DNA from 3 places in the Streptomyces sp. NPDC020379 genome. Region 2 is predicted to be linked to each of the others. Evidence: riboswitches for the same ligand, from Rfam matches in the RefSeq annotation. Region 2 holds a riboswitch; each other region holds the start of a gene.

The links. A riboswitch is a leader RNA that binds a small molecule or an ion and turns the genes downstream of it on or off. The one in region 2 is predicted to bind thiamine pyrophosphate.
Region 1: another riboswitch for thiamine pyrophosphate. It lies ahead of ACH427_RS15030 (thiamine ABC transporter substrate binding subunit); the one in region 2 lies ahead of thiO (glycine oxidase ThiO).
Region 3: another riboswitch for thiamine pyrophosphate. It lies ahead of thiC (phosphomethylpyrimidine synthase ThiC); the one in region 2 lies ahead of thiO (glycine oxidase ThiO).

Annotation. Positions count from the first base shown of each region.
Region 1 is NZ_JBIRVR010000009.1:185,920-189,762, forward strand. It holds gene ACH427_RS15020 (phosphatidate cytidylyltransferase) at 1-280, shown strand, start outside; gene rlmN (23S rRNA (adenine(2503)-C(2))-methyltransferase RlmN) at 369-1,475, shown strand; TPP riboswitch at 1,546-1,650, shown strand; gene ACH427_RS15030 (thiamine ABC transporter substrate binding subunit) at 1,646-2,731, shown strand; gene ACH427_RS15035 (ABC transporter permease) at 2,821-3,843, shown strand, end outside.
Region 2 is NZ_JBIRVR010000001.1:278,456-282,298, forward strand. It holds gene ACH427_RS01290 (Rv2175c family DNA-binding protein) at 1-330, opposite strand, end outside; gene ACH427_RS01295 (NAD(P)/FAD-dependent oxidoreductase) at 447-1,667, opposite strand; TPP riboswitch at 1,848-1,960, shown strand; gene thiO (glycine oxidase ThiO) at 1,958-3,136, shown strand; gene thiS (sulfur carrier protein ThiS) at 3,133-3,372, shown strand; gene ACH427_RS01310 (thiazole synthase) at 3,382-3,843, shown strand, end outside.
Region 3 is NZ_JBIRVR010000015.1:138,497-142,339, forward strand. It holds gene thiC (phosphomethylpyrimidine synthase ThiC) at 1-1,116, opposite strand, end outside; TPP riboswitch at 1,110-1,250, opposite strand; gene ACH427_RS20720 (YibE/F family protein) at 1,304-2,659, shown strand; gene ACH427_RS20725 (hypothetical protein) at 2,682-2,882, shown strand; gene ACH427_RS20730 (SPFH domain-containing protein) at 3,029-3,843, shown strand, end outside.

The DNA.
Region 1 (3,843 bases), on a different contig from region 2:
GCTGGGGGCCGTCCTGTTCGCCATGGTGGCGGGCGCGCTGTGCATGCGCTTCCTGATCGACGACGGGAAGTGGTGGCAGGGCCTGCTGCTCGGCCTCGCCGTCGCGGTCAGCGCCACCCTGGGCGACCTCGGCGAGTCCATGATCAAGCGTGACCTGGGCATCAAGGACATGGGCGCCCTGCTGCCCGGCCACGGCGGGATCATGGACCGGCTGGACTCCCTGCTGCCCACCGCCCCCGTGGTGTGGCTGCTCATGGTGATCTTCGTCGGCAGCGCATAGGGCTCCGGCCTGCGCTTTCCTCGGTGAAGGGCTCGTTGTCCACAGGGCGGCGGGCCCCTCTCCGCACGTCTGCGACACTGGTAGGACCATGCCTGCACCTGGAGAACTCACTTTCGTCGCGCCGCGCGGGGCCAAGCAGCCCCCGCGGCACCTTGCCGACCTCTCGCCCGCCGAGCGCCGCGAGGCGGTTGCCGCGATCGGCGAGAAGCCGTTCCGCGCGAAGCAGCTGTCGCAGCACTACTTCGCCCGGTATGCGCACGACCCCGCGGCATGGACCGACATCCCCGCCGCCTCCCGCGAGAAGCTCGCGGCCGAGCTGCTGCCCGAGCTGATGAGTGTCGTCCGGCACATCTCGTGCGACGACGACACCACCCGCAAGACCCTCTGGCGGCTGCACGACGGCAAGCTGGTCGAGTCGGTGCTGATGCGCTATCCCGACCGGGTCACCATGTGCATCAGCTCCCAGGCCGGCTGCGGGATGAACTGCCCGTTCTGTGCCACGGGCCAGGCCGGTCTCGACCGCAATCTGTCGGCCGCCGAGATCGTGCACCAGATCGTGGACGGCATGCGCGCGCTGCGCGACGGTGAGGTGCCCGGCGGGCCCGCGCGCCTGTCCAACATCGTCTTCATGGGCATGGGCGAGCCGCTCGCCAACTACAAGCGGGTCGTCGGCGCCATCCGCCGGCTCACCGACCCCGAGCCCGACGGCCTCGGCCTCTCCCAGCGCGGCATCACCGTCTCCACCGTCGGCCTGGTCCCCGCGATGCACCGCTTCGCCGACGAGGGCTTCAAGTGCCGCCTCGCGGTCTCGCTGCACGCGCCCGACGACGAGCTGCGCGACACCCTGGTGCCGGTCAACACCCGCTGGAAGGTCCGCGAGGTCCTCGACGCCGCCTGGGAGTACGCGGAGAAGTCGGGCCGCCGCATCTCCATCGAGTACGCCCTGATCCGCGACATCAACGACCAGGCGTGGCGCGGTGACCTGCTCGGCCGGCTCCTCAAGGGCAAGCGCGTGCACGTCAACCTCATCCCGCTCAACCCCACCCCGGGCTCGAAGTGGACGGCCTCCCGGCCGGAGGACGAGCGGGCGTTCGTCCAGGCGATCGCCGCGCACGGCGTGCCGGTGACCGTCCGCGACACCCGCGGCCAGGAGATCGACGGCGCCTGCGGGCAGCTGGCGGCGGCCGAGCGCTGAGCGCGGCCCCCGGAGCGGCACTGATACGGTGCCTTCGCGCCTTCGAGCGCACAAACGAACGCACAAATGAACAATCCGACAGGGGAGCGCGAGAGCGCTGAGAGTGCGGCACGGGCCGCAGACCCTCGGACCTGATCCGGGTCATACCGGCGTAGGGAGTCAGACGCACCATGAACACCAACCTCCGGCGTGCCCTCGGCGCGGCGGCCGCCGTCGCGCTCGGCCTGCCCGCGCTGGCCGCCTGCGGCTCGGGCGGCTCCGGCGGGACCGACGGCGGCAAGACCGTCACCCTGGTCTCGCACGACTCGTTCCAGATCTCGGACAGCGTGCTCAAGGACTTCGAGAAGCAGAGCGGCTACACCGTCAGGACGGTCAAGAGCGGTGACGCCGGAGCGGCCGTCAACCAGGCGATCCTCTCCGCCAGGCACCCCCAGGGCGACGTCTTCTTCGGCGTCGACAACACCCTCCTGTCGCGCGCCCTGGACAAGGACCTCTTCACGCCGTACGAGGCCAAGGGCCTGGACCGCGTCCCCAAGGATCTCCAGCTCGACGCCGCGCGGCACCGGGTCACCCCGATCGACACCGGCGACATCTGCGTCAACTACGACCGCGCGTATTTCGCCGGCCACAAGCTGGCCCCGCCGCAGTCCTTCGACGACCTGATCAAGCCGGAGTACAAGAACCTCCTGGTCACGGAGAACTCCGCCACGTCCTCGCCCGGCCTGGCCTTCCAGCTCGCCAGCATCGCGAAGTACGGCGACGCCGGCTGGCAGGACTACTGGAAGAAGCTCAAGGCCAACGGCGTCGAGGTGGTCGACGGCTGGGAGCAGGCGTACAACCAGCGCTTCTCCGGCTCCGCCGCGGGCCGGAAGGCCAAGGGCGACAAGCCGCTGGTCGTCTCCTACGCCTCCAGTCCGCCCGCCGAGGTGATGGATGTGAAGCCGGAGCCGAAGGAGGCCCCGACCGGTGTCGCGACCGGCACGTGCTTCCGCCAGATCGAGTTCGCCGGACTGCTGTCCGGCGCGAAGAACACCGAGGGCGGCAAGGCGCTGGTCGACTTCCTGCTGAGCAAGAAGTTCCAGGAGGACATGCCGCTGACGATGTTCGTCAAGCCCGCCGCCGAGGACGCCGCGCTGCCGGAGCTGTTCACCAAGTACGGCGCGAAGGTCACCGACCCCGCGACGCTCGCTCCCGAGAAGATCGCCAAGAACCGCGAGCAGTGGGTCAAGGCATGGTCCTCGATCGTCCTGAAGTAGACGCCACGGGAAAGCCGTCCGAGGGCCCCAGGAGCGCCTCCGGGCGGTCCCGGCGGCCCTGGCGGCCGACGGCGGTGCGGCTCGGCCTGATGGCCGTGCCGCTCGCCTTCTTCGGGGTCTTCTTCGCCTACCCCGTCGCCGCGATCGTCTCCCGCGGTCTCAAGGACGGCGGGCACTGGCAGTTCGGCCGCATCGGCGAGGTCGTCACCGACCCCGCCATCGGCCACGTCCTGTGGTTCACGACCTGGCAGGCCCTCGCCTCCACCGCGCTGACCCTCGCCCTCGCGCTCCCCGGCGCGTACGTCTTCGCGCGCTTCGACTTCCCCGGCAAACAGCTGCTGCGGGCCGTGGTCACCGTTCCCTTCGTCCTGCCGACCGTCGTCGTCGGCTCGGCGTTCCTGGCGCTGCTCGGGCGCGGCGGGCTGCTGGACGAGCTGTGGGGCGTGCGCCTGGACACCACGGTGTGGGCCATCCTCCTCGCCCATGTCTTCTTCAACTACGCCGTTGTCGTACGGACCGTCGGCGGCCTCTGGGCGCAGCTCGACCCGCGCCAGGAGGAGGCGGCACGGGTGCTGGGAGCAGGCCGGTTCGCCGCCTGGCGGCGGGTGACGCTGCCCGCCCTGACGCCCGCCGTGGCCGCCGCGGCGCTGATGGTCTTCCTCTTCACCTTCACCTCCTTCGGCGTCGTGCAGATCCTGGGCGGCCCGCGCTACTCCACGCTGGAGGTGGAGATCTATCAGCAGACCGCGCAGCTGCTGGACCTGCCGACCGCGGCCGTGCTCACGCTCGTGCAGTTCGCCGCGGTGGCCGTGCTGCTCGTCGTGCACGGCCGGACCGTGCGCCGCAGGGAGTCCGCCCTGAGGCTCGTCGACGCCGCGCGCACCGCCCGCCGGCCGCGCGGCGCGGCGCAGTGGGCGCTGCTCGGCTCCGTGCTGGCCGTGATCGCGCTGCTGGTGCTGGTGCCGCTCGTCGTCCTCACCCTGCGTTCCTTCGACGGCCCGGACGGCTACGGCCTGACCTTCTACCGCGCCCTCGCCTCGGCGGGGGACAACGGCGGGACGTTCGTCGTCGCCCCGCTGGAGGCCATCGGCAATTCGCTGTCGTACGCGCTG
Region 2 (3,843 bases):
CGTGCCACGATTCTCGCGCAGGGCCTGCGCCGGGGTGCCGGGCAGGGTCGGGTCCGGAGTGAAGAGCCACTCCAGCATTTCCTCGTCGCTGAAGCCGTCGTCCTTCAGCAGCGTCAAGGTGCCTGCGAGGCCCTTGATCACCTTGCCCTCGCCGATGAACTCGGCGGGCACCTGGAGCACTCGGTTCTCGCCACGGCGCACCGCGATCAGCTGGCCCTCCTTGACCAGCTGCCGGACACGCGTCACCTCGACATCGAGCATTTCCGCGATGTCGGGGAGGTTGAGCCAGGCGGGGACGAGAGCATCGATCTTTGCGTCAATCTCGGTCACGGGACAAGCCTGCCATCTGGGACTGACAGTCGGTAGCCAGGTTGACCCGACCTTGCCGGCGGCGCGTCGTGCGGACCCCCGGCCGGGCCCGCCCGGCCCGCGCCGTCAGCAGGTCCTCACACCTCCGCGGCCTTCAGCTGGACCGAGGCGTCCGCCGCCCGCGCCCGGTCGAGGACCGCGCCGCGCTCGATGAGCTTGCGGCCCTGGGCCAGGTCGCGCGGCCGGCCGACGGCCAGCAGGGCGACGAGGACCTCGCCGCGCACCCAGCACACCGTCCAGGCCGCGCCCGTCGGGTCGCCGCGCCAGATGAGCTCGTCGCCCTCGACGTGGTGGCCCGCGTACTGCACGAACCTCCCGAACTGCTCGGACCAGAAATACGGCACCGGGTCGTAGACCGGCCCCTCGGCCGTACCGTGCACGATGTTCCCGGCGACGGTGCGCGGGCCCTGGAGGGCGTTGTCCCAGTGGTGGACCAGCAGCCGCTCGCCGTAGCGGGCGGACGGGAAGGACGCGCAGTCGCCGACCGCGTAGACATCGGGCACGGAGGTGCGCAGCCGGTCGTCGGTGAGCACCGAGCGGTCGGCGGCCAGCTCGACGCCCGACCCCTCCAGCCACTCCGTCGCCGGGCGGGCGCCGATGCCCACGAGCACCGCGTCCGCGGGCAGCCGGGTGCCGTCGGCCAGCACCACGGCGCCGGGCTCCACGGCGGCCACGCGCGCGCCGGTGAGCAGGCGGGCGCCGCTGTCGGCGTACCAGGCGACCATGTGGGCGGCGACCTCGGCGGGCAGGGCGCCGGCCAGCGGCCGGTCCGCGGCCTCGACGACCGTCACCCGGCAGCCCGCCTCGCGCGCGGCGGTGGCGAACTCGGCGCCGATCCACCCGGCGCCGACCGCCACGACGTCGCGCTGCCCGGCGAGCACCGGGCGCAGCCGCTCCGCGTCGTCCAGGGTGCGCAGCAGGTGCACGCCCGGCATGCCCGCGCTGCCGGGGAGTTCGACGGGCCGCGCGCCGGTCGCGATGATCAGCACGTCGTACGGGACGGGACCCTCGGAGGTCTCCAGCAGGTGCTCGCCGGCGCGCAGCCGGGTGGCCTCCCGGCCGAGTTCGAGGTCTATGCCGAGGGAGGCGAAGTCCACCTCGAAGGCGGACCCCTCGGCCTTGCCCAGCAGCACCGCCTTGGAGAGCGGTGGCCTGTCGTACGGCCGGTGGGGCTCGGCGCCCAGCAGGGTGATCGTGCCGGTCCAGCCCTGCTCGCGCAGGGCGACGGCGGTCTGCACCCCGGCCATTCCGGCGCCGACGATGACAGCGCGCCGGTCACTCGTGGTCTGCGGTTCCATCCGGTGCTCGCTCACCCGATCAACTGTAGGGCGGCGGCCGGTCCCGGCCGGAGCACCGCGTAGCGAGACCTCTGACACAACGTCATGGTGTTTGACGCGCCCCGCTGCCGCGCATGCCCCCTCCGGCGCCCCCGTCCGGCCTTCCGGACGGTTCGCGGCCCGTACTAGGGTGGCCGCTGTACAAGCACTCGCGGGAGCCCGGACGGACCGGGCTGAGAGGGAGGCTGGCCGGCCTCCGACCGTACGAACCTGATCCGGGTCATGCCGGCGAAGGGAGGGGCTGGACGCCCATGCACGCGTCTTCAACAGCGTCACCGGGGACGTACGACGTCCTCGTGATCGGCGGCGGTGTCATCGGTCTGGTCACGGCGTGGCGTGCCGCGCAGCGGGGCCTGCGCACCGCCGTCGCGGATCCCGCGCCGGGCGGTGGCGCGGCCCAGGTGGCGGCCGGGATGCTGGCCGCGGTGACCGAGCTGCACTACGGCGAGCAGGAGCTGCTCGCGCTCAATGTGGCGTCCGCGCGGCGCTACCCGGCTTTCACGGCGGAGCTGGAGGAGGCGAGCGGCCAGGACACCGGCTACCGCGCCTGCGGGACCCTCGCCGTCGCCCTCGACGCCGACGACCGGGCCCATCTGCGGGAACTGCACGCCCTTCAGCAGCGGTGCGGGCTGGACGCCCAGTGGCTGTCGGGGCGTGAGTGCCGCCGGCTGGAGCCGATGCTCGCGCCGGGCGTGCGCGGCGGCGTGCGCGTGGACGGCGACCACCAGACCGACCCCCGGCGGCTCGCCGGGGCCCTGCTGACGGCCTGCGGACGGGCGGGGGTCGCCTTCCACCGCACGGAGGCCGTACGGCTGCTGCTCTCCGGCGACCGGGCCACCGGCGCCGAGCTCGCCGACGGCACCCGCGTACGGGCCGGCCGGACCGTGCTCGCGGCGGGCAGCCGCAGCGGCGCCCTCGCGGACGTCCCCCCGCACGTCCTGCCGCCGGTGCGCCCGGTCAAGGGCCAGATCCTGCGGCTGCGCGTGCCCGGCGCGTACGCGCCCTTCCTGTCCCGGACCGTGCGGGCGGTCGTGCGCGGCGGCCACGTCTATCTGGTGCCGCGCGAGAACGGCGAGCTGGTCGTCGGCGCGACCACCGAGGAGCTCGGCTGGGACACCACCGTCACCGCGGGCGGCGTCTACGAACTGCTGCGCGACGCCCATGAGCTGGTCCCCGGCATCACCGAGCTGCCCCTGGTGGAGACCCGCGCCGGGCTGCGCCCCGGCTCGCCCGACAACGCCCCGCTGCTGGGCCCCACCGCCCTGCCCGGCCTGCTCGCCGCCACCGGCCACTACCGCAACGGCGTGCTCCTCACCCCCCTGACCGGCGATGTGATGGCCGAGGCGCTGACCACCGGACGGCTGCCGGACGAGGCCCGCCCGTTCTCTCCTCTCCGCTTCTCGAACGCGCTCCAGGAGCTGCCCGTATGAACCCCATGGACCCCACCGACAGCCCCGAGGCCCACGTCGGCATCAGCGTCAACGGCGAGAGCCGCTCGGTGCCCCGGGGCCTGACCCTCGACGGCCTGGTGGCCTCCTTGACCACCGCCCACAGCGGGGTCGCGGCCGCCCTCAACGAAGCCGTCGTACCCCGCGGCCAGTGGCCCGGCACCACGCTCGGCGAGGGTGACCGCGTCGAGGTCCTCACCGCAGTGCAGGGAGGCTGATCAGCCCAGATGGCAGACGATCTGCTCACCATCGCCGGCACCACCTTCACGTCCCGCCTGATCATGGGCACGGGCGGCGCGCCCAGCCTGGACGTCCTGGAGCGCGCGCTGCTGGCCTCCGGCACCGAGCTCACCACCGTCGCGATGCGGCGGCTGGCCACGAACGTACGGGGCTCGGTGCTGTCGCTGCTGGCCCGGCACGACATCCGGGTCCTGCCGAACACGGCGGGCTGCTACACCGCCGGCGAGGCCGTGCTCACCGCGCGGCTGGCCCGGGAGGCGCTCGGCACCGACTGGGTCAAGCTGGAAGTGATCGCCGACGAGCGCACGCTGCTGCCCGACCCGGTCGAGCTGCTGGAAGCGGCGGAGATCCTGGTGGACGACGGCTTCACGGTGCTGCCGTACACCAACGACGACCCGGTGCTCGCCCGCCGCCTGGAGGACGCCGGATGCGCCGCGATCATGCCGCTG
Region 3 (3,843 bases), on a different contig from region 2:
GTTGAGCTCGCCCAGCGTCCGCAGCTCGGCGAACTGCGCCTCGTCGTTGGCGTCCGCGATGGAGCCGGGGCGCAGGCCGTCGCCGAGGGAGTACGTCACGTCGTACGAGGCGAGGATCTCGCAGAGCTCCTCGAAGTTCTCGTAGAGGAACGACTCCTTGTGGTGCGCCAGGCACCAGGCGGCCATGATCGAGCCGCCGCGCGAGACGATGCCGGTCTTGCGGCGCGCCGTCAGCGGGACGTAGCGCAGCAGCACGCCCGCGTGGACGGTCATGTAGTCCACGCCCTGCTCGGCCTGCTCGATGACCGTGTCCTTGTAGATCTCCCAGGTGAGCTCCTCGGCCTTGCCGTCGACCTTCTCCAGGGCCTGGTAGAGCGGCACGGTGCCGATCGGCACGGGGGAGTTGCGCAGCACCCACTCGCGGGTGGTGTGGATGTTGCGGCCGGTCGAGAGGTCCATGACCGTGTCGGCGCCCCAGCGGGTCGCCCAGGTCATCTTCTCGACCTCCTCCTCGATCGAGGAGGTGACGGCGGAATTGCCGATGTTGGCGTTCACCTTGACCAGGAACTTCTTGCCGATGATCATCGGCTCGATCTCCGGGTGGTTCACATTGGCGGGGAGCACGGCCCGGCCGGCCGCGATCTCCTCGCGGACGGTCTCCGGGGAGACGTTCTCCCGGAGGGCCACGTACTCCATCTCCTCGGTGATCTCACCGCGCCGGGCGTACGCGAGCTGGGTCACCGCGGCGCCGGAACGGCCCCGGCGGGGCTGGCGCGGGCGGCCGGGGAAGACCGCGTCGAGGTTCTTGAGCCCCCCGCGCGGAGAGGTGTGCTTGAGGCCGTCGTCCTCGGGGCGCATCGGTCGCCCCGCGTACTCCTCGGTGTCACCGCGGCCGATGATCCAGCTCTCCCGCAGCGGCCGGAGGCCACGGCGGACGTCCGTCTCGACGGCCGGGTCGGTGTACGGGCCGGAGGTGTCGTACAGCCGTACGTCCTGCCCGTTGGTGAGATGCACCCGCCGCACCGGAACCCTGAGGTCCGGCCGCGAGCCGGTCACGTAGTCCTTGTGCCAGCCGATGGGACCGGTTTCGGACGTGCGCGCATCCTGCGAGGTCATGAGACCAGAACTCCCTACGCCGGCATTACCCGGTAACAGGTTCGGCGGTCGACGCAGCGATTCCCGTACGTGCCAGCCGTACGGAGGTTCAGCGCCCTCTCAGCCCGGTGCTCCGAGCTCCCGCGATTGCAAAGGTGCCACCACGCTAGCGCTTCCCCCGTACGGAGGACCAGAGGGGGTTGCGATGATGCGAGGCGTGACCCCCACGGAACCGCAGACCCCGACCGATCTCCCCGGACCCAGATCCCATGGGCACTCCCACGGCCACTCGCACAGCCACGGCCCGCCCACGCCCGTCTCCGCGCACCTGCGCAAGGTGATCGCGGCCGTGCTCATCCCCTTCGCCGTCGCGGTGCTCGCGGGGCTGGTCGTGATGTGGCCGGGCGGAGCGCCCCCGCACAAGCACTCCGGGCTCGGCCTCGACCAGCAGACGCGGTCGGGCCGGGTGGTGAAGATCGAGGAGATCGACTGCGCGAAGGCGGGTGCCACGCCGCAACAGCAGTCCCCGCAGCCCGGCGGCGGCCCGCCGGCGGCGCAGGGGCCGTGCGAGAAGTCGGAGATCGAGGTCACCTCGGGCCCGGACAAGGGCCGCACCTTCACCGAACTCGTGCAGCCGAGCGCCTCACGGCACTACACGGTGGGCCAGGAGGTCGTCCTGGCGTACGCGCCGAAGGCGCCCAAGAACCTCCAGTACGCGGTCACCGACGTGGACCGGACGCTGCCCATGGCGCTGCTCGCCGGGCTGTTCGCGCTGGCCGTCGTGGTGGTCGGCCGGCTGCGCGGGGTCTTCGCGCTGGTCGCCCTGGTGGTCAGCTTCGGGGTGCTGACGCTGTTCATCCTCCCGGCGATCCTGCACGGTTCGGACCCACTGCTGGTGGCCGTGGTCGGCGGCAGCGCGATCATGCTGATCGCGCTCTATATGTGTCATGGCCTCAACGCGCGGACGTCCGTGGCGGTCGTCGGCACGCTCACGTCGCTGATGCTCATCGGGCTGCTCGGCGCGCTGTTCACGCAGTGGGCGCACCTGACGGGCGACACCGACGACCAGACCGGCCTGGTGCACGGCCTCTATCCGGAGATCGAGATCCGCGGCCTGCTGCTCGCCGGGATCATCATCGGCTCCCTGGGCGTGCTCGACGACGTCACGGTGACGCAGACGTCGGCGGTGTGGGAGCTGAAGGAGGCGGATCCGGCCGCGAGTTGGCGCAAGCTCTACGGCTCGGGGATGCGCATCGGGCGGGACCACATCGCGTCGGTGGTCAATACGCTGGTGATGGCGTACGCGGGCGCGTCGCTGCCGCTGATGCTGCTGTTCTCGATCGCGGACAGCGGGATCGGGCGGGTCGCGACGAGCGAGATCGTCGCGGAGGAGATCGTGCGCACGCTGGTCGGCAGCATCGGCTTGGTGGCCTCGGTGCCGGTGACGACCGCGCTGGCGGCGCTCGTTGTCAGTGCCGACCGGCACAATACGAAGACGAGGGCGAAGAGCGGTCCGAGGGCGCGGGGGGCGTCCCGGGGCGGGAGGCGCCGTCGGGCGAAGTGATCGCGGGAGGGGGGAGCTGCCGGTGGTCGGGGAGCAGGGCAGGGTGACGGGGACGGTCGGCCCGGGGCTGGTCGGCGAGGTGATCGTGCGGGTCAGGGGCGGGGCCGAGGCGTTCCTGGCGTATGCGATGGAGGAGGGCGAGCGCCTGGAGCGGGGCACGGTGGTGGTGATCGTGGAGTATCAGCCGCCGCGCACGGTCTATGTGGCGGCCGCCTACGGCTGATTCACCCGGGGTGAGCGGGGGTTCGCGGGGCGCCGGGCGTCAAGAAAGCGCCAAGACGCCCGGTCCTCTTCACCACCGGCCTGCGCGGGAGCACACTTTCGATCACAAGGCTCCGCACCCAGGAGCCGTCAAAGGGGGGATGAGCGATGCTCATCGGCATCGTGGCGGGGGTCGTCGTCGTAGGCGTCGCCGTCGTGATCGGTCTGTTCAAGCTGATGTGGCGGGTGGCGGAGCCCAATGAGGCGCTGGTCATCTCCGGCTCCAAGCACCGCACCGAGGGCCTTGAGGAAGGCATGGGCTTCCGGATCGTCACCGGGCGCGGCACGCTCGTGCTGCCCGGGGTGCAGGTGGTGCGGAAGCTGTCGCTGGATCTCAACGAGGCCGAGCTGAACGTGGATTGCGTCACCCAGCAGGGCATCCCGCTCAAGGTGCACGGCGTGGTGATATTCAAGGTGGGCGACGACTTCGTGTCGATCGCGAACGCGGCCCGCCGCTTCCTGGACCAGCAGAAGCACATGGGCGACCGGGTGCACAACGTCTTCGCGGGTCACCTGCGCTCCATCGTCGGCGGGTTGACCGTCGAGGACATGATCCGCGACCGCGAGCGGCTGACCGGTGAGACCCGGGCCGCCTCGGGCTCCGAGATGGAGAAGCTGGGTCTGATCATCGACTCCCTGCAGATCCATGAGATCCAGGACCCCACGGGCTACATCAAGAACCTCTCCGCGCCGCACGCGGCGGCGGTCCACCGCGACGCCCGGATCGCCCAGGCCGAGGCGGACCGGCTGGCCACGGAGGCGGAGCAGCAGGCCGCGGCCCGGATGTCGGAGGCGACGCGCGACAGCGAGATCCTCCGGGCCGGCTATCAGGCCGAGCGGGACAGCGCGGCGGCCAAGGCCCGGCAGGCGGGCCCGCTGGCGGAGGCCGCGGCGCAGCAGGAGGTCGTGGTCCAGGAGACGCG